DNA from 2 places in the Chitinibacter mangrovi genome. Region 1 is predicted to be linked to the other one. Evidence: predicted binding sites of a transcription regulator. Region 1 holds the regulator's gene; the other holds the start of a gene.
The links. The regulator NrdR, encoded in region 1, represses ribonucleotide reductase genes. The targets are predictions, from matches to a motif close to AAANACNATATATNGTNTTT.
Positions count from the first base shown of each region.

Region 1 (15,298 bases):
GCAGCACGATACCACAGCAATGCTTGCTCGTAGTCCCGCTTCATGCCTTGACCGTTCTCGTACATATAACCAAGGTTAAATTGTGCATAGGCATAATTTTGCTCAGCCGCTTTGCGGTACCAGTTTGCGGCCTGGACATAGTCCTGCTTGATGCCTTTGCCGTTGGCATACATAAAGCCGAGATTAAACTGCGCATCGCCATAACCTTGCTCTGCTGCTTTGCGATACCAGCTCACGGCTTGAGCATCATTGGCTGGCACGCCTTTACCTTTACGGTACATTTGAGCCAGGTTGTATTGCGCGGTGGCGTTGCCTTTTTTGGCCAGCGCTTGAAACTCTTTTAACGCAAGCGCATAGTTTCCGGCCTCGTAGGCATCAGCGCCTTCATCCAATCTGGCTTGTGCAGTCGCCATGCAGCTAGCAATTAGTATGGTTAGCATTAACTTTTTCATCGTCTTTAAACCTTGAAAGTAATCATCGGGAAAGGATGAAAGTGTAATGTAAAACCCTGGCAACCCGCTGCAATTTCTTCCTGTTGTTGTCAGCTTGGTGTGAAAATAAAGGATCAGCTCTGTACACCAAGCCCTTAAACACAAAAAATGGGTAGGTATATTGCCGCAAGCCAATCGAGATTTAGCCTAGAGGGCAATACCCCGCCTTAGAGAGCAGCCTTAAATCGCCTCAATCTGCTCGGTCAGCTCCAGCCATTCCAGCTCCAGCGTCTCCACCTTGGCTTTTAAATCGGCTTCCTGTTTGAGTACCTGCTGCAGCTGGTCTTTTTTCTCGACGCTGTATAAGGTTTCATCAGCGAGCTGCCCGGCGATTTGCGCTTGCAACTCATGCGCTTTGGCCATTTCCTTTTCGTTTTTTTCGCGCTTTTTTTCCAGCGGCTTGCGCAATTCGGCCAATTTCTGGCGTTCTTGCGCTTCTTGGCGCTTTTGCTCTTTGCGATTCACCGCCTCACCGGATGCAGCTGGTGCTATGGGTTTGGCCGCTTTGTCCTGAGCGTTGCGCTGCTCCTGGCTATAGCGCGTGTAATCATCCAGATCGCCGTCGAATGGCCGTACAGAGCCATTTTCAATCAGCCAGAAATCATCCACCGTTGCACGCAGCAAGTGGCGATCATGCGATACGACAATCAGCGCGCCCTCGAAATCCTGCAGCGCAAACGTCAGCGCTTCGCGCATTTCGATGTCCAAGTGATTTGTTGGCTCATCGAGTAGCAATAAATTGGGTTTTTGCCAGATCAGCAAGGCCAGCGCCAGCCGGGCTTTTTCGCCGCCGGAAAACGGCGCCACCGGACAAGTGGCCATATCGCCGTGAAAATTAAAACCACCCAGAAAATTGCGATGCTCCTGCTCGCGTGTTTTGGGGTCCAGATTTTGCATATGCCACAGCGCTGACTCTTCAAGGCGCAGGTATTCGAGCTGATGCTGAGCAAAATAGCCCACTTTTAACCCCTTACCTTCGGTGCGCACGCCTTTGAGCAATGGCTGCTCACCGGCCAGCGAACGGATAAAAGTCGATTTACCCGCGCCATTAACCCCCAGCAAACCGAGGCGGGCTTTATTTTCCAGACTCAGCTCCAGATCGCGCAAAATCGGTTTTTCGGCTGCATAGCCAGCTTGCGCGTCTTCCAGTCGCACCAGCGGGCTGGGTGAAGAATCTGGCTCGCGAAAAGCAAAAGTAAATGGCGAATCCACGTGCGCGGCGGCGATGCGTTCCATCTTTTCCAGCGCTTTGACCCGGCTTTGCGCCTGCTTGGCCTTGCTGGCCTTGGCTTTAAAGCGGGTAATAAAGCTTTCCAGATGGGCAATTTGCCGTTGCTGTTTTTCGTAGGATTGTGATTGCAGCGCCAGCTTTTCGGCACGCTGATTTTCAAAATCGGCGTAATTGCCGGTGTAGAGCGTCAGCTCGGCATTCTCGACGTGCAGAATTTGCCCGACAGTTGAATCAAGAAAATCACGGTCATGCGAAATAATCAGCAACATACCGCGGTAGGATTTAAGCCAGTTTTCCAGCCAGACAACCGTTTCCAGATCCAGGTGATTGGTCGGCTCGTCAAGCAAGAGCAAATCAGAGCGGCACATCAGTGCTTGCGCCAGATTCAAACGCATGCGCCAGCCGCCGGAAAAGCTGGAAACCGGGCGGGAGATTTCTTCGACGCTAAAGCCAAGACCAGCGAGCAATTTGCCCGCCCGCGCAGGCGCGGAATAGCCATCAATCGCTTCAAGCTGGGCCAGCAATTCACCGTGACGCAGGCCATCATGTTCTTCGCTGGCATCCGCAGCCAGTAAATCGGCTTCGATGCGACGCAATTCAACATCGCCATCGAGGACATAATCCAGTGCCGAGCAGGCCAGCGCCGGGGTTTCCTGCGCAACATGCGCGATGGCCGCGCGCGGCGGCATTTCCAGATTGCCTTCGTCGGCATGGATTTCATCGCGCAACAGCGCAAAAAAGCTGGATTTGCCAGCGCCATTGGCGCCAACCACGCCGGTTTTCGAGCCGGGGTTCAAGGTTAAATCAACGCGGTTCAAAAGAACTTTGACACCGCGACGCAAGGTAAGGGATTTTAGTCTGATCATGCGCCGATTTTAACAGAGCTGAGCGCCTTGCTGCCGACCCAAGCCGAGAATAAATCAGCCTGCAGTGAGCTAAATGAGAAAAGCAGATTTGGCTCGCACACGCTCTGCTTGCTGGTTGGCACTTAGAACCAAAGGCGGCTCGAGCAAGCTGAGATGCAATATCAATACAAACTCAACACGGGGTATTGGCCTGCATGCATTATTCAACATGCTCTACAGGCATATACCCCTAAAGAGGGGAAATCAAATCAGGGTCGAATAGAGCAAAATACCGGCAATCGCAAAAATGGCCGCAATCAGATCGTCCAGCATCACGCCCAATCCACCTTTGATGCGGCGGTCAAACCAGCTGATAGGCCAGGGTTTGACAATGTCAAACAGGCGGAACAGCGCAAAAGCGATCAGCCACGCCAGCGGATCGGTCGGCGTAAAGCAGAGCACCATCAGCATGGCCATAATTTCATCGATGACAATGCCGCCATAATCGCTCACGCCCAGCGCCTTGCCGGTGACCTCCGACGCCCAGACGCCCAAGGCGAACAGCGGGATGCAAAAAGCGAAAATCACCGGATTGGGTAGCAGCCATTGCAAAGCGGCCATGATGGGCAAGGCCACCAGCGTTCCCCAGGTGCCGGGGGCTTTTGAAGCCAGGCCACTACCAAAACCAAAAGCCAGCCAGTGCGCCGGATGGGAAAAAACAAAACCCAGATCGGGCTTAAGCTGAGGGGGCTGTTTTTTGTCGCTGCTGGCAGAAATCGGCATTGCGTTTATGTCGTTTTAAAATGGTCAAATCCGCCGAAAGACAGCGCTAATGGCTGATCATTCGAGTCTAGAAACTGCAGCGGCTCGGTTTGCGCTGAGGCGGGCAAAATGCTGCCGATGCGGCTGGCGCTAAGCCCGCAGTGGGTCGCAATGGCGGCGATCTGCTGGCGTGCCGATTGCGGCGCAGTAAAGCACAATTCGTAATCGTCGCCCCCCGCCAGCTTGGCTTCCAGCGCCAGCGCGGCGGGCAAGTGACTGAGCTGCGGCGCAGCAGGTACATCATCAATCCGGATTTGTGCGCGGCACTGTGAGCGTTGGCAAATATGCCGCAAATCACCGGCCAAACCGTCCGAAATATCCAGCGCAGCATGCGCATACGCGGCAATGGCTCGCCCAAATGCCACTCGCGGCTGCGGCAAATCAAGCCGCAAATCGCACTGCCGGGCAATATCGACGGGCAACTGGGCGCGCCCGGTTCGGTGCATCACCGCTGCCGCTGCGCCGCCTAGGGGGCCTGTCACCCAGATGTCATCACCCACTTGTGCGCCGCTACGAAGCATGGCACGCCCCTGCGGCACTTCGCCAGCCACCTGAATCGCAATCGTGAGCGGCCCCCGTGTGGTATCGCCACCGACCAGCTCGATCTGATGCTCGTCAGCCAGCGCAAACAAACCACGGCTGAAAGCTGCCAGCCAGTCGGGATTGATCTGCGGCAACGCCAGCGACAGCGTAAACCACGTTGGGCGTGCGCCCATCGCAGCCAGATCAGAGAGATTCACCGCCAGGCATTTATGCCCTAGCCGCTCCGGGTCGGCGTCGGCAAAAAAATGCCGGCCAGCGACCAGCATATCGGCCGACACCGCCAGTTGATGACCTGCACTCACGCTCATCAGCGCGGCATCGTCGCCCACGCCCAAATCGGCGTGCTGCAAAGGCAGCGTTGGGCGGGTGAAATACCGGGCAATCAGATCGAATTCATTCATAAGTATTAAGACAAAAGTTTCCGCGCATCGTTATCTCGCCTAGCCGTACCTGTGTACTGTCTTCGGCTCGATGCCTTGCACGAAAACTTTTGGTCAATGACTTCCGAGCTGCCAATCAACCCTGACGTTTGGCGCGAATGGCGGCAAATTCGGTGCTACGCACCAGCTCAGCCAGCTTATCGAGTACGCCATTGACGAAACGGTGACCATCACTGCCGCCGTAGGTTTTGGTCAGCTCGATCGCTTCATTGATAATCACCGGATACGGCGTTTCGGGCATCGACATAATTTCGAAGGCGCCGGTGTAGAGCACAGCCAGCTCAACGGTGCTGACTTCTTCCAGCGGGCGATCAACGTGCGGCTCAAGTGCACTCGTCAGTTTGGCCGCATCCTTGATCACGCCAAACAGAATGGCGCGGTAGAGATTGGCGTCGGCCTTGGTGAAATAAGTGCTGCTGCCACGCAGATAGAGGTCAATATTATTTACCGTGTCGTGGCTCATCAGGTATTGATACACCCCCTGCACCGCAAATTCGCGCGCACGGCGGCGGGCGGACTTCATTGGCGGTTTTTTTGCGGGCGGTGTTTTCTGTTCTTCGGTCATGCTTGTAATGCCTTTACTAAATTAGCGGTTTCTACCGCAACACGCGCGGCTTCGCGCGCTTTTTCGATAACACGGACTTCTGCTTGCTCGTCCGTTTCAGTGGTCAAAATGCAATTGGCAATCGGCAAGCCAAAATCGAGCGTCACCCGGGTTACGCCTGCGCCGGACTCGTTGGCCACCAGTTCAAAATGATAAGTTTCGCCGCGAATAATCGCGCCCAGCGCGATCAGCGCGTCAAAACGCTCGCTGGCCGCCATGGTTTGAAGCACAAGCGGGATTTCCAGCGCACCAGCAACACTACTGAGCAAAATATCTTGCGGCGCAACGCCCAGCTTGATCAGCTCGTCCAAACAATTGTCGCGCAAGCCTTCGCAAATTGGCGTATTAAAACGGCTCATCACCACGCCAATGCGCAGGCCGGTGCCAGACAAATCAGGTTTAATCAATGCAATGCCTTCCACGCTCATTTTTTATCCTTTTCAATATTCGTTCTATTCGCTCACCGCCAGCGGCAGTAAGCTCAAATTAGTCTTTAAAGCTGCTTATTCAGTCTGATAAAAGCCAGTGATTTCCAGACCAAAGCCAGTCATGCTCGGGATCTTGCGCTCGGGCGACATCAGGCGCATGCGTCCAACACCCAGATCTTTCAGCATCTGCGCGCCAATACCGTAGGTACGCATATCCCATTTCTGCGGTTTATTTAGTTTGAGCTCAGGCAGAGCACGTGCTAGCAGATCGCTACCATCTTCAGCGCGATGCAAGAGCACCATCACGCCCTTGCCCGCTTGTTCAATCGCTTGCAGCGCCGACTCGATACTCCATGAATGGCTACGCGCATCCAGATCAAGCCAGTCGATCACCGACAGCGGCTCGTGCACGCGAACCAGCGTGTCTTCATCGGCACAGGGCTGGCCTTTAACCAGAGCCAGATGCGTTGCCGAGGTGAGTTTGTCGCGATAAACCGCCAGCTCGAACTCGCCAGCAAAAGTGCGTACCGGGCGGCGGCCGACGCATTCGATCAGCGTTTCGGTGCGGCTACGGTAATTAATCAAATCGGCAATCGTACCGATTTTCAGATTGTGTTCCTGGGCAAAAACCAGCAATTCAGGCAGGCGCGCCATCGTGCCGTCGTCGTTCATGATTTCGCAAATCACCGACGCAGGTGTCAAGCCAGCCATCATCGCCAGATCACAACCGGCCTCCGTATGTCCCGCACGCACCAGCACGCCACCGGGCTGCGCCATCACCGGGAAAATATGACCAGGCGACACAACATCGCTGGCCTTGGCGTCAAAAGCCACGGCTTTGCGGATCGTGAGTGCTCGATCATGCGCCGAAATCCCGGTGCTGACGCCTTCGGCCGCTTCAATCGATGCGGTGAAATTGGTGCCAAATGATGAGCCATTGCTCGAGACCATCGTCGACAGATTTAGCGTTTTGCAGCGCTCGGGGGTAAGGGTCAGGCAAATCAGGCCACGGCCAAATTTGGCCATAAAGTTAATCGCTTCGGGCGTAACAAAGTCAGCCGCCAGTACCAGATCGCCTTCGTTTTCACGGTCTTCCTCGTCAACCAGCACAACCATGCGCCCGGCTTTGAGTTCGGCAACAATTTCATGTACGGGGGAAATCTGGCTCATGCTGAGGTCACTCCTATTTGAACGGTGCCCGATGAAACCATGCGCTCAACGTAGCGCGCAATCAGGTCTATCTCCAGATTGACGCTCGCACCGGCGATTAATTGCCCCAACGTGGTGACGGTCAGCGTGTGCGGAATCAGATTGATTGAAAACACGCAACCATCCGCCGTGTCGCGCACGGTATTGGTCGTTAGCGAAACGCCATTCACGACCACCGAGCCTTTGGCGGCCAGGTATTTGGCCAGATTTTTGGGCGCGCAGATCACCAGCTCGCGATTTTCGCCAACCGGCTCAAAACTGATCACCTTGCCCACGCCGTCAACGTGACCGGATACCATATGGCCACCGAGCATATCGCCCAGCCGCAGGGCTTTTTCCAGATTCACCTTGCCGCCCGCCTCGCTCAAACCCACGGTGCAGCGCAGTGACTCATCAGAAACATCAATTTTGTAACGATTAGGGGGTATCAGCTCGATCACCGTCATGCATGCGCCACTGTGGGCAATACTATCCCCCAGTACCACATTGGACATATCAAGATCGGCCGCATTCACGGTCAGCTGAACACCGCCATCAAACGTTTTGACGTCTTCAATCTGGCCAACGGCCTGAATAATGCCTGTGAACATATTAATCCTTGTGCTCGGGAATTGATGATGGCTCAGGAAACACTGCAGGATTTCCAGCGCGAACTCGTGCCGATGATTTCAACTCGTTGCAGTGATTACAGAAATAACTTTTCGCACCGCAAGCGGCCAGAACTTCGATTTCCTTGCCACAATCCGGGCAAAGTAATTGCTTGTTATCGCTCATTTCACGCTCCTGAAGTACTTTCAGCGAAGACGCTGTTTGGGTCGGTCAAGCGCAAGGTAATGCGCTGATCGTCGCCAACCATGCGGCGTTCGATCACAGTCGGGCGGTACTGATCGTTTAAATCGGCCAAGCTGAAATCGGCCATCGCCTGTCCCTTGCCGATCAGGCTCATGGCCTGATACAGGATGATTTCATCGACTAGGCCAGCTTGCAGCAAAGCGCCGACCAGCTTGCCGCCCGCCTCGACGGTGACTTCATTAAAACCCTGCTGGCCCAGGTAGGCAGACACTGCGTGCAAATCAAGCTTGCCATCTTGCGCAGGCAGCGTGGCAACGGTGACGTTGGTCGCGTCGTAAGGACTGACGGATTGCGCTACATTCAGCGTGGTCAGCAGATGTGTTTTGCCACCATCGACCAGAATCCGGGCATTGGCGGGGGTGCGCAGCTGGCTGTCGAGCACGACACGCTGCGGTTGGCGGACTTGTTGTGAAGCCGGAAAATCGCGCACATTCAATTGTGGATCGTCGGCCAGCACGGTGCCGATGCCTGTCAGCATGGCGCACGATCTGGCGCGCAGTTTTTGCACATCGGCGCGGGCGGCCGCGCCGGTAATCCATTGCGACTGGCCATTCTCAAGCGCGATGCGCCCATCCAGACTGGCAGCCAGCTTGACGCGCAGCCATGGGCGCTGACGAATCATTCGCGACAGAAAGCCTTTATGGTGTTCGCGTGCCTGCGCGGCCAGCAGACCGTGCGCAACTGCAATATCGTGCGTCGCCAGACGCGCCAGACCCTGCCCGGCCACCAGCGGATTCGGATCGCGCAGCGCAGCGACGACCCGATCAACGCCAGCACCGATCAGCGCGTTGGCGCACGGTGGCGTGCGGCCAAAATGGCTGCAAGGCTCCAGCGTGACGTAGGCTGTGGCACCGACAATCAGCTCGGGCGCGCGGGCTTTCGCCATTTTCAGCGCCATGATTTCCGCATGCGCACCGCCAGCGGCCTGGCTGTGGCCGTAGCCGATGATTTGTCCGTGATTCACCAGCACGGCACCGACGCAGGGATTGGGCGTCGTCAAATGCGCGCCTTGCGCTGCGATTTGCAACGCCTTGGCCATCATTGCATGGTCGAAAGCGGTAAACATGCTTATTCCTTCGTCACTTCACGATTGCTGACTTCACGAAGAACGTCGCGGAAATCTTCAACGTCCTGAAACGAGCGGTAGACCGAGGCAAAACGGATATAAGCCACTTTATCAAGCTTGGCAAGCTCGGCAATCACCATCTCGCCAATCTGGCGCGACATGATTTCGCGCTCACCGACGGTGAGGACTTTCTGAATAATGCGGGAAATGGCTTCGTCAACGAGCGGGGTCGGGACGGGGCGTTTATGCAGGGCGCGCAAGAAGCTGGTGCGGACTTTTTCACGATCAAACTCGGCGCGCTGGCCGTTCTGTTTAACCACCTGCGGCATACGCACTTCGGCGGTTTCAAAAGTCGTAAAGCGCTTGTCGCAAATCGTGCAGCGGCGACGGCGACGAACGACGTCGCCTTCATCAGATACGCGCGAGTCAACGACTTGCGTATCAGGGGAACCACAGAATGGGCACTTCATTAACGAACCCCGGGCAAAAGATCGAAAAAGATCAATGAGTATTAAATCAGGGCGAGCATAAAAATCTCAAGCCCGCATATACTCTAGTTAGGTATTGAGCTGTATGCATTGCTGCACATCAAGTTCAAGAACATACATCAAGCAATTAAACAAAAGCTTCCACGCAAGGCGAAAAGCCGAAGACGAAGCTACGCGGCGTGAGCGCTTTGAGTTTAACTTTGACTAAAAAACACAAAAGGTGGAGCGCAATGCCCCACCTCTTTTTCAGCGTACGCGAGTAAAAAGTTACGCGCCGTAAACTGGGAATTGTGCAGTCAACGCTTTCACTTTGGCTGCCACTGCGGCGATATTCGCTTCGTCTTCCGGATTGTCCAGAACGTCGGCAATCAGGTTCGCAACCTGGATCGCTTCAGCTTCTTTAAAACCACGGGTCGTAATCGCTGGTGCGCCGATACGGATACCTGAAGTCACAAACGGGCTTTCCGGATCGTTCGGGATCGCGTTTTTGTTCACAGTAATGTGGGCTTTACCCAAGAAAGCATCAGCTGCTTTACCGGTCAAGCCTTTAGGACGCAGATCAACCAGGAATACGTGCGACTCGGTGCGACCAGAGATGATACGCAGACCGCGCTCTGCCAAAGTTTTTGCCATCGCTTGCGCGTTCAGCAAAACTTGTTTTTGGTATTCTTTGAATTCTTCCGTCGCCGCTTCTTTGAAAGCCACCGCTTTACCTGCAATCACGTGCATCAGCGGGCCGCCTTGCAGTGTCGGGAATACGTTTGAATTCAATGATTTTTCAAACTCGGCTTTAGCCAAGATGATACCGCCGCGTGGGCCACGCAATGTTTTGTGCGTGGTTGACGTTACGAAATGCGCGTGTGGCACTGGATTTGGATATACGCCAGCAGCGATCAGACCAGCGTAATGCGCCATGTCGACCATAAAGTAAGCGCCCACTTTATCGGCGATTTCACGCATGCGCGCCCAGTCAAAACGCAGGGCGTAGGCTGAAGCGCCGCCGATCAGCAGTTTTGGCTTGGTTTCCATCGCGACGCGTTCCATATCGTCGTAATCGATTTCTTCGTTTTCGTTCAGACCGTAAGCAACGATGTTGAACAATTTGCCCGACAGGTTGGCAGGAGAGCCGTGAGTCAGGTGACCACCATGACCCAGATTCATGCCCATCACAGTGTCGCCCGGCTTCAGGATCGAGAAGTAAACGGCTTGATTGGCTTGCGAGCCTGAATGTGGCTGCACATTGGCATATTCAGCGCCAAACAATGCTTTTACGCGATCAATCGCCAGTTGTTCGATCACGTCAACGTGTTCGCAACCGCCGTAAAAGCGTTTGCCTGGGTAGCCTTCAGCGTATTTGTTCGTGAGTTGAGAGCCTTGGGCTTCCATCACGGCTGGGCTGGTGTAGTTTTCAGACGCGATCAACTCGATGTGTTCGTGCTGACGAACAACTTCAGCAGCGATTGCTGCAGCGAGATCTGGATCGTAAGAGGCGATAGTTTGGGACTTCGAGAACATGAGCGGGAAGCATCCGTAATCGTTGAAAGATGCAGGATTCTAACACGACTTGGCGCAAATCGAGATGCACGGTGATCAGCTTGCCATGCAAGATTTTCATGATTTCTTTTTGCGCCAGATATTTGCAAGAATTTTGACCGTATGTACAAAGCTGATTCTTTCGTCCGAAACGGCATCCAGAAACTCGGACAAGACCTTGGATTTGGCCACGGTGAGAAAAATCAGCCAGACAATCGGCACACTGACCATCGCAAAGTACGCCAGTTTGATCCAGCCAGACTCATCGGCCAAACCAAACAGATTCATGCCTAGAAAGCCGGTAATTGTCGTGCCGATCAAACCAAAAACCGTCACCACGGTCAAACGCACGACGGTATCGGCTTGCCGGCGCAAATCGTCATTTTCCAGATACTGATTCATGCTTTGCACCGAGTCTTTAACATCCTGATGCAATCTATCGGTACTCAAATGATGCGACATCATTTGAAAGAGCTGATCAGACACCACCTGGTTGGAAACTTCCCGAAACCAGTAACGCTGGTTGAAACGCAAAAAACCTTCCAGCAAAAGCCGGATTTCCCGCTTGAAAGTCCTGATTGAACGAACATCTTTCAAGTTGAGTTCGGACAAAGCCACGGCCAGGCGATCAGAAAACATCAGCAAAGCGGCTTTGTGAAAATGCGCAATCAGCGCCATCAAAAAATGCTGATGTCGAAATTGCCCCAGTATGCCCGTGTAGGGGTTGGAATAGAACTCGTTGCCATGCATACCCACCATCACAAAGGCGTGACCATTACACATCATCCGGGTAGAGGCTGTGGCATGGCCTCGCTCGGGAACCCAGAAACGGTCATAGCAGCAAGTGCGCTCAAACTCATCGAACATTTTCTGTGTGTAGGGCTGGGAATCGCTATGACCGGGCCGGGTCACCATGCCCAGCCGGTAAAAATCTTCTTCGCTGAGCTTGAACGGATCATCCACCGCCAGATAGGCCAGAATCGGCATGCGGTGATATTCAATTTGCCGATAGCGCAAGGCACCCACAGCCGACGAGTGATGCAAAACCAGTGGCTGCAGCAGAAAATCCCAGTGCGCCGCCATACGGGGCGCACGATACTGCCCCAGGTGAGCCAGATAGCCCGCGCGGTCTTCAAAATCAGATTCGGCAATGACGTCGCCATCCGCATTGAGCCACGCCACCTTGCGCAGGCAATTGGCCGCGGTTGCATCCTCATCCCACTGAGCCGGAAAGGCGCGACCAAACCGGAATAGTGCATCCTGCACGCGCTTAAGCGGCAGATTATCCCCCATGATCTCAAACGCGAGGATCACCACGTCGACGTCGTAGAAGAAATACAGGTCGATATGGGCAACTTTGAAATGATGAACTGCACCATCTTTGAACATCATCAGCACGGTGCTGATGTCGGTGCGGCGAAAAACATGCAGCGGCGAATGGCCGTAGCTCCCCAGATTGGAAGCCCTGTTTTCGCCATATAAAAACCGCTGAACATAAGGCAGGAAGGTGACAAACTCCCGATAGTGTCGCTCTTCAAACTGCTCGGGATCGCCATCAAACTCGGTCGGGCGCGGCTGCCACGGCGAACCGGCTGCGGCAGCTTCTTCCATCGCTTCCCACTGCCGCCCCATCGCCCGATGTTCGCCATCTTTGTGCGGCGTAGGCATCAACTGCAAGGGCCAGATCAGAATCTGGCGGAAATGCTTAACTACAATATCTGCGCTGCTCGCCATATCTCCCCCTTGCAAGGACATACTGGCGAGCGCAAAGGCGAACTTTACAGCCCTTTGACGGCGTAAACCGCCAGCGTATTGCGCCAGTAACCCTGGTAATCCATGCCACAACCGAACAGAAAGCGATCTTCAACTTCCATGCCGACAAAATCGGCCTTGATGCCCGTCGCTTTGCGATTATGTTTTTTGTCGATCAGCACCGCGACGTGAACCGCGCTGGCACCCTGCTGCTTGCAATAATCAACAATGGCCGCCAGCGTGTGGCCTTCGTCGAGAATATCGTCAACAATCACTACTGTGCGACCGCGCATGTCTTCGCGTGGCTTTACCTTCCAGTCCAGCTCGCCGCCTGAAGTTTCATTGCGGTAACGCGTGGCATGCAGATAGGCCATTTCCAGCGGGAACTTCAGGCGTGGCAACAAATGTCCTGCCACAATCAACCCGCCGTTCAGTACGGTATACACCACCGGATTGGTGTGCGCTAAAGCCTGGCACATGGCCTCGCCCATTTGATCGAGTGCGGCCAGCACCTCGGACTCCGGGTGCAGACAATCGGCGTTATCCAAAATGGTACGGGCTTCAGGTAGTTCCATAGTCACGATGACATCCTCAGGCCGGTTAATGACCGGCAAAATCACAAACGGTAAACAATTCTATGCCTTGCTGGCGCACCAGATTCGAGCCACCTAGCTCGGGCAAATCAACAATGGCAGCCGCCTCAACCACATTCGCGCCGATGCGTTTAAGCAGATTGGCCGCCGCGATCATGGTGCCACCCGTGGCCACCAGATCATCAATCAGCAACACCCTGTCACCCGCCTTGCACGCATCGGCGTGCAGCTCAACGGTGGCCGAACCATATTCAAGCTCGTACTCTTCGGCCACGGTATCGAACGGCAGCTTGCCTTTTTTACGCACCGGCACAAAACCCAGATTAAGCTCGTACGCCACAACCGCTCCCAGAATAAAACCGCGCGCGTCAACGCCAGCGACCACATCCAGCTGCTGGTCCATATAGCGATGCACGAATATATCCACCAGTACCCGGAATGTTTTTGGGTCCTGCAATAGCGGCGTAATGTCGCGAAACATCACGCCCTGTTGCGGCCAATCCGGCACGGTACGTATCCGCGAGCGAATGTATCCAGCGTACGGGGGCTCAACGATCTGCGGCTCGACAATCAGTGGCGAAGTCATCAGTCAATCTCAGTGGAAAAAGGCAAATTTAACAACCCACAGACCGGCAATAATCAGCACTGCCGGGCTTAAATCGTCTCGGCGGCCCGCCAGCAACTTGATCACAGCATAGCTGATAAAACCAAATGCAATACCATCGGCAATCGAGAAGGTAAATGGCATCGCCAGCGCGGTCATTACCGCTGGCGCGGACTCGGTCAGATCGTTCCATTCAATTTCAGCCAGACCGCGTGTCATCAGTACCGCAACATAGCAAAGCGCTGGTGCCGTCGCATAGGCCGGGACAGTTGCCGCCAGCGGCGAAAACCACAACGCCAGCAGAAACAGGATGGCCACCACCAATGAAGTCAGGCCTGTACGCCCGCCAACGGCAGTGCCCGCCGCCGACTCGATATACGCTGTCGTAGACGATGTGCCCATAGCTGCACCGGCAGTAATGGCGACCGAATCGGCCAGCAAGGCTTTTTTCAGGCGTGGCAGTTTGCCATCTTTATCGAGCAAACCGGCGCGGTGCGATACGCCCACCAAAGTACCAGTGGTATCAAATAGGTCGACAAAGAAAAAGACAAACACCACTCCCAGCAGGCCGACATTGAGCGCACCTGCGATATCCATTTGCATGAATGTTGGCGCCATTGACGGCGGCGCAGAAAACACGCCTTTGAATTCGGACAGGCCCAGCGCAATTGAAATCGCCGTCACTGCCAGAATGGAAATGATGATCGAGCCATGAATCTTGCGGTATTCCAGCGCAATAATCAGGAAGAAACCAAAGATCGCAAGCAAGGTGGTCGGCGAATGAATATCGCCCAAAGTCACCAGAGTGGCGGGAGAGCCAACTACGACACCGGCGTTTTTCAGCGCGATAATCGCCAGAAACATCCCCACCCCGGCCGAGATCGCCAGCTTGAGCGAGTGCGGGATCGCGTTCACAATCGCCTCGCGCACTTTAAACAGCGAAACAATCAGGAAAATAATGCCGGAAACAAACACGGCGCCCAAGGCCACTTGCCATGACACGCCCATACCCTTGACCACGGTAAAGGTGAAGTAGGCGTTCAAGCCCATGCCGGGTGCCAATGCAATCGGATAGTTGGCCACTAGCGCCATAATCGCCGTGCCCAGCGCCGCAGCCAGACAAGTAGCCACAAAGACCGCGTTAAAATCCATGCCGGTCAGCGCCAGAATGGACGGATTGACAAACACGATATAGGCCATGGTCAGGAATGTTGTAAAACCCGCGATGACTTCGGTTTTAACATCAGTCCCATGCTCTTTGAGCTTGAAAAAAGCGTCCAGCATGTCTCTTCCCCGTTTCATTTAATGAATCAAATTGATACAAAAAGCGAGCGAAGGCAGCGTGTTATGCCGCCTGCGCTCGCCATCATATTGCGCCCTGCTTAATACCCGATACCGCTTAAGGCCAGAACACCAATCAGCGCAAAAATGGCCGCAGCCACAAATCGCACCATGCGCAAAATATGCATACGCGTGGCAATCCAGTCGCCCAGATAGACCGCAGGCACATTCGCCAGCATCATGCCGACGGTGGTGCCTAGCACCACCTGCCACAGTGGCGTGTATTTTAACGCCAGCGCCACAGTGGCAATTTGCGTTTTGTCACCCATTTCGGCCAGAAAAAAAGCAATACAGGTCGCAATAAATGCGCCATAGGGTTTGACGACGGCCTCGCCCTCTTCCATCACATCCGGAATCAAAGCCCACGCCGCAATCGCCAGAAAGCCCAAACCCACAATCCAGCGCAGAATCTCCGGGGAAATCAGCCCCGCCACCTGCTGCCCGATCCAGCCGGCA
Region 1 covers NZ_CP157355.1:3,498,722-3,514,019, reverse strand. The annotation lists gene ABHF33_RS16560 (tetratricopeptide repeat protein) at 1-452, opposite strand, end outside; gene ABHF33_RS16555 (ATP-binding cassette domain-containing protein) at 672-2,588, opposite strand; gene ABHF33_RS16550 (phosphatidylglycerophosphatase A family protein) at 2,832-3,350, opposite strand; gene thiL (thiamine-phosphate kinase) at 3,356-4,333, opposite strand; gene nusB (transcription antitermination factor NusB) at 4,449-4,895, opposite strand; gene ribH (6,7-dimethyl-8-ribityllumazine synthase) at 4,934-5,404, opposite strand; gene ribBA (bifunctional 3,4-dihydroxy-2-butanone-4-phosphate synthase/GTP cyclohydrolase II) at 5,480-6,574, opposite strand; gene ABHF33_RS16525 (riboflavin synthase) at 6,571-7,203, opposite strand; gene ABHF33_RS16520 (zinc-ribbon domain-containing protein) at 7,205-7,387, opposite strand; gene ribD (bifunctional diaminohydroxyphosphoribosylaminopyrimidine deaminase/5-amino-6-(5-phosphoribosylamino)uracil reductase RibD) at 7,389-8,531, opposite strand; gene nrdR (transcriptional regulator NrdR) at 8,534-9,001, opposite strand; gene glyA (serine hydroxymethyltransferase) at 9,287-10,534, opposite strand; gene ABHF33_RS16500 (CorA family divalent cation transporter) at 10,631-12,286, opposite strand; gene ABHF33_RS16495 (hypoxanthine-guanine phosphoribosyltransferase) at 12,331-12,879, opposite strand; gene ABHF33_RS16490 (adenine phosphoribosyltransferase) at 12,905-13,483, opposite strand; gene ABHF33_RS16485 (NCS2 family permease) at 13,493-14,803, opposite strand; gene ABHF33_RS16480 (TMEM165/GDT1 family protein) at 14,884-15,298, opposite strand, start outside.

Region 2 (15,298 bases), 520 kb from region 1:
GGGGTATATTAATACAAGGCAATACAAATCTAACTTGGAGCCATATACCTATTCATCTGCAAGATGGCGGGTTACGGCCTTCGGCCTAACCCTCCCTACGGCAGCACCGCGATGATTGAGCTGGGGCTTAAATCCCCTGTCGCCCATCGCCGAGGGAGTGGAGCGAGACAAACAGCTTTAACGTTTGGCTCGCGACCGACCGAGGGTAGCCCGGAGGGCCGCAGGCGGGGGTCGCCTTTCTTTGGGTACTTTCTTTGGTGATGCAAAGAAAGTACCCCCCGCCGCGGGTAGCGGCACCTAAACGCAGGTGCCGCAGGCACTGCAATCTATAAAACCGCTTGCAAGCAAGCGGTTTGGCTGATTACTGGCACGCCTCGCAATCCGGATTATCAATCGAGCAGAACTTCGCATCGGTCGCTGGCGTGTTGTCAGCGGCAGCAGCGGCCACAATTGCGGCTTGTGCCTGCGCTGCGGCGTAGCCACCATCGACCGGTACGGCGTTCAGCTCACCACCACGGCCCGTTGATTTCTCGGCGGCTGTGGCTGCCAAGGTACGCAGGTAGTAGGTGGTTTTCAGGCCGCGCAACCAGGCGTGCTTGTACAGCTCATCCAGTTTCTTGCCCGATGCTCCGGCCATATAGATATTCAGCGATTGCGCCTGATCGATCCATTTCTGGCGACGGCTTGCCGCTTCAACCAGCCATTTCGGGTCCATCTCGAAGGCGGTGGCGTACAGGGCTTTCAGATCGGCCGGAATACGGTCGATGCGCTGTACCGAGCCATCGAAGTATTTCAGATCGGAAATCATCACTTCGTCCCACAGGCCACGCGCTTTCAGATCGCGCACCAGGTGCTCGTTGATCACGGTAAATTCGCCGGACAGATTCGATTTCACAAACAGATTCTGGTAGGTCGGCTCGATACACGCATCCACGCCAATGATGTTGGAGATGGTTGCCGTTGGTGCAATCGCCAGGCAGTTCGAGTTACGCATGCCGTAGGCGGCGATGCGGTCGCGCAACATCGTCCAATCAAGGCGCGAGCTGCGATCGACATCGAGGTAACCGCCGCGCTCTTCTTCCAAGAGGCGCAATGAGTCTTGCGGCAAAATACCACGATCCCACAAGCTGCCTTTGTAGCTGGCGTAAATGCCGCGCTCTTGCGCCAATTCGGTTGAAGCCCAGTAGGCGTGGTAGGCCACGGTTTCCATCGACACATCGGCAAATTCAACCGCAGCGTCTGAAGCGTACGGAATGCGCAATGCGTGCAAGCAATCCTGGAAGCCCATAATGCCCAAGCCCACCGGACGGTGTTTCAGGTTGGACGTGCGCGCTTTGCGAACTGGGTAGAAGTTAATGTCGATCACGTTATCGAGCATACGCATCGCCACTTTCACCGTGCGCGACAGTTTCTCGGCGTCCAGCTCGCCATTTTTCAAATGGTTGTACAGATTGATCGAGCCCAGATTACATACGGCGATTTCTTCGTCGTTGGTATTGAGCGTGATCTCGGTACATAGATTCGATGAGTGAACCACGCCAACGTGTTGCTGCGGGCTGCGGATATTGCATGGGTCTTTAAATGTGATCCATGGGTGGCCAGTTTCAAACAGCATCGTCAGCATTTTGCGCCACAGGCTCAGTGCGGGGATGGTTTTGGCCACGCGCATTTCGCCACGCGCCGCTTTGGCTTCGTAGTTGGTGTAGGCAATTTCAAAGGCTTTGCCCACTTTATCGTGCAGATCAGGTACTTCGGATGGGCTGAACAAAGTCCACTCGCCACCTTCCATTACGCGCTTCATAAACAGGTCAGGAATCCAGTTGGCCGAATTCATATCGTGCGTGCGGCGACGGTCATCACCGGTGTTTTTACGCAATTCAAGGAATTCTTCGATGTCGGCGTGCCAGGTTTCCAGATACGCGCACACCGCGCCTTTGCGTTTGCCACCTTGATTCACAGCTACGGCCGTGTCATTGACCACCTTCAGGAAAGGCACGACACCTTGTGATTTCCCATTGGTGCCCTTGATATGGCTGCCCATGGCGCGCACAGGCGTCCAGTCATTGCCCAGACCACCGGCAAATTTGGATAGCAGCGCGTTTTCTTTCAGCGCTTCAAAAATGCCATCCAGATCATCCGGTACGGTGGTCAGGTAGCAGCTCGACATCTGGCTGTGACGGGTGCCGGAGTTAAATAGCGTGGGTGTTGAGCTCATAAAGTCAAAGCTCGACAACACATTGTAAAACTCGATCGCACGCTCTTCGCGATTGGTTTCGTTCAGTGCCAGGCCCATGGCCACGCGCATGAAAAACACCTGCGGCAGCTCGATGCGGCGCTCGTTGATATGCAGGAAATAGCGGTCGTACAGCGTTTGCAGACCTAGGTAGCCAAACTGGTAATCACGGTTGTGATCCAGCGCAGCGGCCAGCTTGGTCAGATCGAACTGACCCAGTTTTTCGTCCAGCAGCTCGGCTTCGATGCCTTTTTTCACATAACGCGGGAAGTAGCTGGCGTAAATATCGGCCATCTCTTCGTGGCTGGTTTCTTCGCCCAGCACTTCGCGGCGCAGGCTATGCAGCACCAGACGGGCGGTCACCAGACCGTAGGCCGGATCGGTTTCCAGATAGGTCCGCGCGGCCAGTACAGCCGATTTGCGCAGCTCTTCGGCCGGTACGCCGTCGTAAACGTTTTTCAGCGTTTCGGCCAGAATCAGGTTCTGGTCAGTGTTTTGCTCCAGACCAGTACACGCCGAGGCAATCAGCGCTTTGAGCTTGGCCAGATCGAGCGGGCGGCTGCTGCCGTCTTCAAACAGCACATTGATCGGGTGTGGCTCGGCAGGCGCGGCATCATGGCGTGCCGCAGCGCGCTCACGCTGGCGCTCGCTGCGATACAGCACGTAGGCGCGAGCGACATCGTGTTCGCCAGAACGCATCAGCGCCAGCTCAACCTGATCCTGAATGTCTTCAATGTGAATCGCACCGCCATCGGGCTTGCGGCGCATCAGCGCGTTCACCACCGATTCGGTCAGGTTGATCACCTGCTCGCGCACCGCAGTGCTGGAAGCCGCATGGCTGCCTTGAACTGCAATAAACGCCTTGGTCACCGCTACCGAAATTTTGGATGGTTCAAACGGCACTACCGAGCCATCACGGCGAATTGTTTTGTAATTGGCGTAATGCGCAATATCGTGTGATGGCGTGTGGATTTCAGCGCTATCAGAGCGGCTAGTCTGGGTACTATCTAGCGTGGCGTACATGCACGGTCCCTCAAAGCTTTGTGTATAAGTTTGTGAATGGTTTGTGAAGAAACACTATATCTTGTGTCTCAACGAGTCAGTTGGCACAAATACTAGGGGAAAGTGGGGTACTGGTGCAACAGGCATTGCCTGTGCTAGCAGACGGACGGACAGGGCTGATGTCGCGTCCGCATGCAGAATTTGTCGGGCTATTGATGAAAATGACAGGATTGGAAGCGGAGGTTGGTCCGGCGCAGTTATCGGGTTTCATGTCGCAAAATGGCAACAACAGAAAGTGAATTAAGATTGTTTGTAAGTTTTGACAAGCCGACTCAAGCACTCAAGCCCAGATCCTGCACCGTCAGGTGCAGGCGCAGATCGAATTCGTATTGCAGGTAGTTCGGTTCCATATGTTGGCACAATTGATAAAAGGCCTTGTTATGGTCTTTTTCTTTGAGGTGTGCCAGCTCGTGGACGACGATCATTTTCAGAAATTCGGGCGGCGTGTTTTTGAATAGTGTGGCGATGCGGATTTCATTTTTGCTTTTTAACTTGCCGCCTTGCACGCGCGAGATTTGCGTGTGCAGCCCCAGCGCGTGATTGATCACGCTGATTTTGCTGTCAAACCCCACCTTGGCCAGCGCTGGCGCATTGCGGAAAAATTCGGACTTTAATTCGCTGACGTAGTCGTACAGCGCCTTGTCGGTTTGCACCTGATGGCGGGTCGGGTATTTTTTGGTTAGATGCGGCACGAGCCGGTTGGTAGTGATCAGTGCCTGCACCTGTTCGATCAGCGGCGCGGGGTAATGCGCGATGTATTTAAGCGAATTCATTCTTGATCAAGCTGTGATTTAAGTAGCAGTAAATCCTGCCAGGCTTTGGCCTTGTCGGGCATATTGCGCAACAGGTAGGCGGGGTGGTAGCTCACCACCACCGGCAATTTGCGATACTGGTGGATTTTGCCGCGCAGCGCCGAGATGGGCGCGTCGTCGTTCAGCAGGCTGCTAATGGCAAAGCGTCCGCTGGCAAACAGCACTTTGGGCGCGATCAGCTCGATCTGGCGTTGCAGGAAGGGCGCGCATTGCGCCACTTCATCGGGCTGCGGGTTGCGGTTGCCCGGCGGGCGGCATTTGAGCACATTGGCGATAAACACCTGCTCGCCGCGCTTGTGGCCGATGCTGGCGAGCATATTGTCGAGCAGCTTACCCGCCTTACCGACAAAGGGCTCGCCTTGCGCATCCTCGTCGGCACCCGGCGCTTCGCCGACCACCAGCAATGATGCAGCCGGATTGCCGACGCCAAATACGGCCTGCTTGCGCGTTTCGCACAGCTTGCACGCGGTGCAGCTGCTGACGGCTTGCTGCAGCTGATCCCAGTCCATTTGCATAATCTGCTGGCTGCGAGCGTCCTGCTCCGCTGGTGTGGTGCTCAGTGCTGGGGCTGGCTGGGCGGCGTTTTGCCGTGCAGCTGGGCTATTTCGCGCTTTGAGTACCTGATGAATGGCGGCTGCTTCCTGCGATGGGCCTTTGGCCGCTTTGCCCGCTTCCGGTGTGGCCGAGGCGCTGATGGTGGCTTCCATGCGCTGGTGTGCAGCTTGCGCGATGGGGCTAAAGTGCGCGTTCGCGTGGGCCACGCTGCCAGATGATGGGATGGCATTGGCGGTTGCGCCGACTGGCGCTGTTGCCTGAACGCTTGGCTGCGCGGGCAGCGATGGTTCGGCCAGCTGTTCATATTGCGCCAGTACCTCGTGGCGTACCCACACCGGATTGAGCCCCAGCTCGTTCAAGATCAGTGCCCGGCGGTTCATGCGCTGGCTCCGTTCAGGGTGGTGGCGCACAGACTTTTGGCGCACAGAATGGCATCTTCGCGGCTGAGCTGCGCGCTGTTCTCCTGCTTGATGTCACGTGGGGCGCAGGGGTAATAGTTCTTGCGGCGGCCGTTTTCGTGCCAGCCGTGCCGCTGATAAAAAGCGCGTGCGCCTTGATTGCTCTCGCGCACTTCCAGAAATAGCTGAGCGATGCCTTCGCTGGCTAATGTGGATTCGGTGTAGTGCAGCAATTGCGTACCCCAGCCTTGCCCCTGCCATTGCGGGGCAATGGCAATCAGCAGCAGCTCGGCTTCGTCCAGCGTGGCCATGCTCACGCTAAAACCGGCGAGCGTGTCGCCCATCCAGAGGCCCAGACAAGTGTGTTGCTCCAGCGAATCAAGCCATTGCTTGCCATTCCATGGGTGCGGGTTGGTGCTCTCGTCCAGATCGGCCAGCTCGGCCACATGCCGGGTTTCCAGTCGCGCAAAACGGGGCAGGGTGGCGCTGTGGGGCTGGGTGTCGATCTTGGGCAGGCTCATTTGGCGGCTCTTTCGTGCGTTTTCAGCGCTACTTTATCGCGCAGATACACCAGATTTGCTTCTTCGGCGGGCAAACCTTGGCCAGCAGCAAATCGCGGCAAGGCCAGCTGCAGCATCTCTCGCGCATGCGGCTGGCGCTCGGCGTCGATCTGGCTGAGCTGCGCGCCCAGCCGTGTTTGCAGTGCGTCGGTGTAGGCTTTAAAGCCGGTACCAATACCAAACCAGTCATTGCCTGCGGGCAGCGGCACATCTTCGGGGTTGCACACGCGTGCTTCATGGATGGTTTTCCACGCTGAGCCACTCTCGCGCTCGAACGCGGCGCAATACACCTGATTCATCCGGGCATCGATGCATACATAGGCACGTATTGCCCCAGAGGCCTCAGCCAGTGCTTCCAGTGTGGATATACCCACCACGGGGATATTTTGCGCATACGCCAGACCTTGCGTAATACCGCAGCCAATGCGCAAGCCGGTAAACGAGCCGGGGCCGCTGGGGTAGGCGATGCCGGCAATGTCGCTCATGGTGAGTTGATGCTCGCTCAACAGCGCGCGCAAATAGGGCAGCGTCAGCTCGGCGTGTTTTTGCCCCACCGGCCATTCGCGTGCCACGATGGAGTCGGCGCTGTGACCCGTGCACAGGGCCAGTGACAGCTGTTCGCTGGAAGTATCGATGGCTAAATAAGGCATGTGGACGGCAATCTGTACGCAAAACGCTATTCTAACACGCCCGGCAGGCGTGGCTTAGCGGCTTGCGCTGGCGAGATACTGACTGCGGATTTTCTCCAGCTCGCCGCTGTTTTTCAGCTGCTGGAATGCGTCTTTGAAGCGGTTGAACGTGTCAGGGTTGACCTTGGGGTTAAAGCCGTAATAGCAGCCGCCACCCTTGGCAATGGTCTGCACCGCGGTGAGCTGGCTAGCGTCCAGTTTAAGTTTGCGCGCGCTGTAGATATGCGGCAGCAGCATGCCGGCGGATAAATCAAAGCGCTTGGCGTACAGCATTTTGACCGTACGGATTTCCTCGGGCGAGCTGGTATCAACCCGGCTCATATCATAGCCCTGGCCTTGCAAAATTTGCGCCGCCGCAGCGCCGCGTGCAGCGCCGGAATAGTATTTTTCAGCTTCCTTGATGCTGCCAAGCTGAATATCGCTGCGCGATTTGAGCTTCATAAACACTACATCGCAATCATCGTAGGGGCCCACCCACAGATATTGGCTTTCGCGTTGCGGCGTGCGCACGATGGTGTAAATCAGGCTGGCCGGATTATTCTGGTTTTGTTGCACGGCACGCAGCCACGGCACGCTTTCGCGCCGGATGTTCAGCTGGCTCAGCACCATGATCCGATCCAGAATCTGGTTGGCCATGCCTTTGAATTGGCGATTTTCGGTGTAATTGTACGGCGCAAATTCTTCGGTATAGGCGTCAAGATCGGCGGCCTGCAGCGGCAGGGCGCACAAACCCAGAACAATCAGTGTGGCAATAGCGCGCATGGCTTGACCCCTTGATGAAATGGCCGCCGTGCTGCGGCAGCTGGCGTGCCCTTGCAGTGTAGTGGTTTTTTCCGGCCTGCTGCGGCCTGGCCGCACACTCTGTTGGCCGGATGGCACGAATGCCGTCTGCGCCATGAGGATTTGTGCGGCTTGATTTATGATGGGGCATGCAAAAAATACTCCTACTCTGCTGCCTGCTATACCAGAGCCCAGTATGGGCTGCCCATGCAATCACACTGGGCGATGCAGCCAAATACCCTGCCGGTTTTACCTCGTTTGCCTACGCTGACCCGCTGGCGGTGAAAGGCGGCGAGTTGACCTTGCCCAACCCGGATCGGCGTAGCAGTTTTGATTCATTCAACCCCTTCATCATCAAAGGCCTGCCCGCTGCGGGCTTGGGCGCGCTGATGTTTGAATCGCTGGGGGTGATGAGCATGGACGAGACCGCCACCATGTATGGGCTGCTTGCCAGTGATATTGCCGTGGCTGCGGATGGCAAATCGGTAACGTTTACGCTCAACCCCAAGGCCAAATTTAATAATGGCGATGCGGTGACGGCAGCGGACGTTAAGCACAGCTTTGACACGCTGCGCAGCAAGCTGGCCGCGCCACAATTTGCTTCGCAATTGAGCGATGTGAGCGGCATTGACGTGCTCGATGCGCGCACCGTGCGCTACCGCTTCAGCACGGCCAATCGAGAGCTGCCGCAAATTGTGGGCAGCCTGCCGGTGTTTTCGCGCAAGTGGGGCCAAGAGAAAAATGGCGTGACAAAGGCGCTGGACAAAATCGCGCTCGACGCGCCGATCACCAGTGGCCCTTACCGGATTGCCGACTACAAACTCGGCCGCAGTATCAGTTATCAGCGGCGCGCAGATTATTGGGGCGTGCAGCAGCCGACGCGGTTGGGGCAATATAATTTTGACCGCGTAACGTATCGCTACTATCAGGATGAAGTGGCGCGGCTGGAGGCCTTCAAAGCCGGTGAATTTGATTTCATCACCGAATACAGCGCGCGCAACTGGGCGCGCCAGTATCAGGGGCCGAAATTTCGCAGCGGCGACATCCTCAAGCGTGAGCTGCGCCACCATAACAGCAGCGGCATGCAAGGCTATGTATTGAATATCCGCAAGCCGCAATTTGCCGATATTCGCGTGCGGCAGGCCTTGGGGTTGGCGCTCGATTTTGAATGGCTCAACCGCCAATTGTTTTACAGCCAGTACGTGCGCCTCAATAGCTTTTACGCCAACGGCGAACTCGCCGCCAGTGGCAAGCCGTCTGAAGCCGAGCTGGCCTTATTAAAACCACTGGCTAAACACCTGCCCTCGGCCGTATTCGGCGAACTGCCCGCGCCACCGTCAACGAATCCACCCGGCTCACTGCGCGATAATCTGCGCCAAGCCCGCGAGCTGCTCAAACAGGCGGGCTGGGAATACCGCGACGGTGCGCTGCGTAATGCTAAGGGCGAAGCGTTTACTTTCGAGATTTTGGATGACGGCGGCGCGATGGCGCGCGTCTTCCCGCCGCTAGCACGCAATCTGGCCAAGCTCGGCATCACGGCCACGCTGCGCAATATCGACTTCGCCTTGTACCAGCGCAGGCTCGATGGCTTTGATTTTGACGTCACCGTACTGCGCTTCCCCGACGTGCAAAGCCCGGGGCAAGAGCTGCTCGATTATTACGGCAGCAAGGCGGCCGATGTGAAGGGCAGCAGCAATGTGATCGGCATTAAAAATCCGGCGATTGATGCGCTAATCAATCATGTGCTCACCGCACCGAATCGCGCCGCCCAAATCACCGCCGTCCACGCCCTCGATCGCGCCTTGCTGGCCGGGCACTACATCATCCCGCACTGGTACAGCGCCACGCATCGCGTGGCATGGCGGGATCGGTTTGCGATGCCGAAAACGATGCCGCGGTATTATCAGGCGGGGGATTGGATGTTGGCGACGTGGTGGGTGAAGTGATCCCGATGAAAATTATCAGCTGGAATTGCAATGGCGGCCTACGCAATAAAACCTATTTTCTTGATCAGTTTGATGCCGATATTTTGGTCGTTCAGGAGTGCGAAAATCCTGTGTACTCAACGCATGCGTTTCGCGACTGGGCTGGGCAATACTTATGGCATGGGGATAATAAGAATAAAGGAGTCGGCATTTTTGCCCGCAAAGGGCATCACATCGCGGCTTTGGATTGGTCGTCCGCCGAGTACGAAATTCGATCTCCATCGCCAGTGCAAAAGTCACTCAAGTGGCAGGCCAATCAATTAGAGTTGTTTTTACCTTGCCTGATTAATCAGGAACTCACTTTGATTGGCGCATGGACTAAACAGGCCAATTCGCCCAATTTTTGCTACATCGGCCAATTGTGGCTTTATTTGCAAATGCAGCGTGACAAAATTGCCGCGCGAGCCGATTCGCTGATTCTGTGTGGCGATCTAAATAGCAATCCGATTTGGGATGAAGCGGATCGTTTTTGGAATCACAGTGATGTCGTGGCTGAATTGCAGGCGCTGGGTTTGCAAAGTGCATACCATTGTTTGAAGGCTGAAGTGGCAGGGCAAGAAACAGATCCGACGTTTTATTTACATCGAAAAGAAAGCAAGGCTTATCACATTGATTATTTTTTTGTACCAGAGAGGATGTTGCCTACGTCGAAGCTAATGTTGTCATCGGTGACTGAAAGTTTGCACGTGAGCGATCATCGAGCGCTGATTTTGGATATTGGCAGCGCGTCGAATGAGACGATGGCGTTATCCGACGGGTTGTGAAGGTTTGAGCGGGATTGGCGGCTGTGCGCCGCGGCACTTACTTCTCTTGCTTCGCCAAGAGAAGTAAGCAAGAGAAGGCGACCCGGGCGAAAAGCGCTCCGCGCTGCCCTTGCCGCGTCGAGAGCCAAACAAAAGGCCGTTTGTCTCTCTCCTTGCTGCGGTTTTCGCTACACGGGAATTCAAGCCCAAGACCAAACATCAAGACCTATACCTGCCATGGTGTAGCTCTAAAGCTTATTTGTGTATTGTCTTTGGTTGATATACCCCTTCGTAAAGTGAGGACGGCTTGCCCGTGGAGACGCGCCAGTTTTTAGCCTGCAGCAGGCATTTAACGATAAGGTAAATCCAATGCTGGAAGCAGTATTTTCCTACTTCACCACGATGATCAAGCTAACCCAGGCCGGTGACTTGCAAGGCATTGCTTTTTGGGCGGTGATTTATTGTTGGGTGATTGGCTGGGCGACGGTGCTGATTTACTGGCGGGTGCGGCACTGGCCAACTGTCTGGGGGCATTTGCTCGATTGCTCGGTGCGACCGTTGGGCGGGCCCGAGCCGGTGTTGAGCGAGCAGAATTATATGGCCAAGGTGCTGTATCGCTATGCGGTCGCAGGGCATGAGTATCAAAGCCAACGAATTGCGCCGTGGCAGATCAGTGCCTCGCACAATTTGCGTGGCCTGCTGCATGGGCAATTGCGTGGCATCACGCAGCAGAGTGGTCGGGTGCGAGTGTATTACTCGCCAACCTGTCCTGAAAAAAGTTATCTGGTGCGCCCAGGTTGGCTCAGTTTGAGCATTGCGCATCTGATCTACATATTGCCGACATGGTGGTTCGTGATGCGCTTCTATCTGTGATAATCAGTTACGGTTTGCGTGAAGTGACTGGCGCTCCGAGTGCAGCCGGTGGTACTGCTTAGTCTTTGTTTATTAGTCTTTGTTTTATGTATTGAAGGCCATTAGATTACATGTCAAAAATCAGCCGAAATGACCCTTGTCCCTGTGGTAGTGGCAAAAAATACAAGCAATGTTGTTTAGCCAGGGAGCAGCAGAGCGGAGCTTTTGATCAGCTGGAGCGCGAATCTCGGCAAAAAAGCCTGCCGGGATTGATTGAGCAGGGTATTGCCTGCTATCACCATGGCGATGTAGCGCAATCGCGGCAGATTTTTGAGGCAGTGTTGCAGATCAATCCTGATGATCCCGATGCCTTGCATTTGCTAGGGGTGATCGCCAGAGATGAGGGGCAGTATCAGCAAGGCATTCTCCTTATCTCACGGGCGATTAAAGTGCTGCCCAAAGAAGCCAATTTTTATAACAATCTGGGCATTTGTTATCGTCAATCGGGTGATTTGGCCAAGGCTTGTGAGAGTTATGAAAAGGCGGTAGCGCTCAAGCCCGATCATGTGCAGGCGCTGAATAATTTGGGCAATCTGTACTCGGATCGCCGCATGTTTAGCAAGGCTAGGCAGAGCCTCAAGCGTGCGATTGCGTTGAATCCTGCATTTGCCGATGCGCACTTTAATCTGGGCTCGGTATTGCAAAGCGAAGAGGCATTGGAGGAGGCGCTGCAAAGTTATCAGCAGGCATTGGCGATCCGCCCCGATTATGTTGAGGCCCTGAGTAATTGCGGGATGGTGCTGCATCAACTTGATCGGGAAGATGAGGCCTTGGCTTGCTTTGAAATGGCCATCCGGTATCAAGCCGATTTTGCCCCAGCGTACGCCAATCTGGGTGCACTGGCGATGAAAAAAGACCTGAGCGCGGAGGCTTTGCCATTTTTATTGCACGCCAATCAGCTTGAGCCTGACAATCCGAACACTTTGAATAATCTGGCGCAGGCAGAAAAAAACCTGGGTCTGTTTGCCGATGCGGTAGAGCACTCGGCACAGGCTTTCAATCTTGCCCCCACAGCGCTGGCGGGGCTGGAGTCTGCAATCCGGCTGGCTATTCTTTGCTATTTGCAAGACGATAAAGCCGGAGCACGTCATTGGCTAATGCGGTCATCAGCGATTACCCGATCCGGTGATCGCCCGGCGCATGCCTACTGGACACTGATCGGCTTGTTGCTGTCCTGGCAGGAGCGTCACGCTGATCTGTACACATCACGCCCCAAGACCGATGAAGATGTGTTGTATGTAATTGGTGAAAGCCATGCTTTGTCGCTGCATGGCCTGCAATTTGCGTATCGTGGCCAAAACCGACGTGGACATACGCTGTGGGTTGAAGGATGCAAACAATGGCATCTGGGGCAGCTTGAAACGAATGGCTATCAACAGCAGTTTGAACGCTATTTGTCTGGTGTTGGCCCACAGCATGCCGTATTGGTCTGTGTTGGCGAAATTGATTGCCGAATCAATGAAGGTATTTTCAAAGTGTGGCAGGCCGACCCGAGCCGCAAGCTATCTGAGCTAATCGCCGAAACTGTGGGTGGTTTTGTTGCATACCTCACCCGATTGCAAACGCAATATCAGCGGCAGATCAGCATTTGCGGTGTTCCAGCTTCTAATAATATGCAGCTGGGCGAGCTTGATGTTGAAACACAGGCCAGCTTCTTGGGCATGATTCACCAATTCAATCAGCAGTTGCAAGCCGCAGCACAACAAGCAGGCTTGGGGTTTCTTGATGTGTTTGCGCTCACTGACATCTCAGCGACGGGCAAGGCTAATGGAGATTGGCACCTTGACAGGATACATTTGCGCCCGGACGCCTATGTCGAGGCTTTTGCCCAATATCACCGTCATCCAGGTTGACCGCGAAGTATTGTGATTAACGAACAATCAGCGGGCTCGTAATCAGCGCGCATTCAAATGCCTGAAACCAAGGAGCGATCAATTCAATGCTGCAATACATTCTCAAACGTCTGCTATTAATGCTCCCGACGCTCTTTGGCGTGCTGCTCGTCAGCTTTGTCGTCATCCAGTTTGTTCCCGGCGGGCCGGTCGAGCAGATGGTGTATCAGCTTAAAGGGCGCGGGGCTGCTGAATCTGCAGGGACTGCTAATGGTGCCTCGGCAGGTACTGGCGCGTACCAAGCTGCTCGGGGTTTGAGTGAGGAGCAGCTGGCGCAAATTAAGACCCAGTATGGTTTTGATAAACCCGCGCCCGAGCGTTTCTGGCTGATGCTCAAAAGCTATGCGAGCTTTGATCTGGGGGCAAGCTGGTTTCGCCATGCCAGCGTGACGCAATTGATTTGGGAAAAGCTGCCGGTGTCGATGAGCCTGGGGATTTCCAGCTTGCTGCTCACCTACCTGATTGCTGTGCCGCTGGGCGTGGCCAAAGCGGTGCGGCACGGTTCGCGTTTTGATGGCGCGACGACTTTGCTGTTGATGGTCGGCTATGCGATTCCGTCTTTCGTGCTCGGCGTTTTGCTGCTGGTGCTGTTTGGCGGCGGCTCGTTCTGGCAACTGTTTCCCTTGCGTGGGCTGATGAGTGACGATTGGGAGGCGCTGTCCATGCTGGGCAAGATGATGGATTTGCTCTGGCATCTGGCTTTGCCGGTTACGGCGATGGTGGTGGGGGGCTTTGCCAGCCTGACCATACTGACCAAAAACGCCTTTCTGGAGGAAATTCATAAGCAGTATGTGATAACAGCGCGCGCCAAGGGCGCTTCCGAGCGGCGGATTTTCTGGCGGCATATTTTGCGCAATGCATCATTGCCGCTGATGGTGGGCTTGCCGGGCGCGATAATCGGCGCGTTTTTCACCGGCAGCCTGCTGATTGAAACGCTGTTTTCGCTCGATGGTCTCGGGCTTTTGGCCTACGAGTCGGTGTTGCGCCGTGATTATCCGGTGGTGCTGGGTACTTTGTATTTCTTTACGCTGCTGGGGCTGATCGGGCGGCTGTTGTCTGACATAGGCTATGTGCTGCTTGATCCGCGCGTGCAGTTTGGCTCAGTTGGCGAAGCGGGAGGGGCGGCGTGATGGCAGATATTAAAACCACTGAGATTACCAACATCCCTAGCCGTGCAGAAATCCCCGATATTGCAGAAATCCCCCCTAGCCCCCCTTCGACGAAGGGGGGGACTCAGGCGCAGGGGTACTGGTCGCGGGCTTGGGCTCGATTCAAGGCGCAGCGCAGGGCGTATGTCTGCCTGTGGCTGTTTGCGATCTGCTTTGTGTTGAGTTTGGGTGCCGAGTTGCTGTCGAACGACAAGCCCTATGTGGCGCACTATCAGGGGCAGACTTATTTCCCGCTGTTCAAAGATTATCCCGAGACCACCTTTGGCGGCGATTTTCCAACGCCGACCGATTATCTCGACCCCTTTATCCAGCAGCAACTGGCGCAAGCGGGCAATTGGGCGATTTTTCCGCCTAATCGCTACGGGGTGAATACGCTCAATTACTTTGCCAGCCAGCCCAATCCCGCGCCGCCCTCCAGCGCGAACTGGCTGGGGACAGATGACAAAGGGCGCGATCTGCTGGCGCGGCTACTGTATGGCTTTCGCACCAGCGCGCTGTTTGCGCTGGCGCTGACAATCACTGGCTCGCTGCTGGGCATGCTGATCGGCGGTGTGCAGGGCTATTTTGGCGGACGGGTGGATTTATTCGGGCAGCGTATCTCCGAGATTTGGGCGTCTTTGCCCGAGCTGTATCTGCTGATTATTTTCACGGCGATTTTCGAGCCCAGCCTCACCTTGTTGCTGGTGTTGATGACTTTGTTTGGCTGGATGGGGCTGGCCGATTACACGCGGGCGGAGTTTTTGCGCAACCGGAGTATGGAGTACGTACTGGCCGCAAGGTCGATGGGGCTGAGCAACTGGCAAATTATTCGTCGCCATGTGTTGCCAAACAGCCTGACGCCGGTGCTGGCTTTCTTGCCATTCAGGATGGGCGCGGCGATTCTGGCGCTGACTAGTCTGGATTTTTTGGGCCTCGGTGTCGGCATGCAAACGGCGTCGCTGGGCGAGCTGCTCGCGCAAGGCAAGGCCAATCTGGATGCGTGGTGGATTTCGATTTCGACTTTTGCCGTGCTATTGGGCTTGATGCTGATGCTGGTGCTGATTGGCGAAGGGCTGAGAGCGGCGCTGGATCCACGAGCGAAGTAATTGTGGGTGGGTTAGCCCTTTAGGGCGTGCCCGATTAAGCCCCTTGGGGGGGTAACCCGCCGTGACGCAATATAGAGAAAAGCAGCATAACGGTGGGTTACGGCTTTGCCTAACCCACCCTACGAATGTCGTTTTTCACAGTCGAATCAATATATTTTTCCATATCAAAACAAAATCCGAATTTTATCGGATTACACTGGGTATATTGATGGGAGCTATATTAGTATTGACTTTTATGGCTATACCTTGCTCAGTATCTTGCGAATCGGCGTCGGAATTCCGGCTGCCAGCGCGTCTTTGATGCTAAACCACTGCGCCCCTGATTCCTGTGCGGCGATGCCCGCCATGGCGTACGCCGGTTGTGGCGTGATCGTGAGTTTGTAGTGCGTAAACACATGCACAAAGTCGGGCAGGGCGGGGTCT
Region 2 covers NZ_CP157355.1:2,977,472-2,992,769, forward strand. The annotation lists gene ABHF33_RS14045 (ribonucleoside-diphosphate reductase subunit alpha) at 362-3,256, opposite strand; gene ABHF33_RS14050 (M48 metallopeptidase family protein) at 3,568-4,068, opposite strand; gene ABHF33_RS14055 (uracil-DNA glycosylase) at 4,065-5,042, opposite strand; gene rimI (ribosomal protein S18-alanine N-acetyltransferase) at 5,039-5,581, opposite strand; gene tsaB (tRNA (adenosine(37)-N6)-threonylcarbamoyltransferase complex dimerization subunit type 1 TsaB) at 5,578-6,270, opposite strand; gene ABHF33_RS14070 (substrate-binding periplasmic protein) at 6,325-7,071, opposite strand; gene ABHF33_RS14075 (extracellular solute-binding protein) at 7,239-9,035, shown strand; gene ABHF33_RS14080 (endonuclease/exonuclease/phosphatase family protein) at 9,041-9,838, shown strand; gene ABHF33_RS14085 (DUF3592 domain-containing protein) at 10,187-10,690, shown strand; gene ABHF33_RS14090 (tetratricopeptide repeat protein) at 10,801-12,582, shown strand; gene ABHF33_RS14095 (ABC transporter permease subunit) at 12,669-13,751, shown strand; gene ABHF33_RS14100 (ABC transporter permease) at 13,751-14,875, shown strand; gene mutY (A/G-specific adenine glycosylase) at 15,115-15,298, opposite strand, start outside.
Region 2: ABHF33_RS14045 (ribonucleoside-diphosphate reductase subunit alpha) is a predicted target of NrdR. The motif match lies at 3,306-3,325, and genes of this name have one in related genera.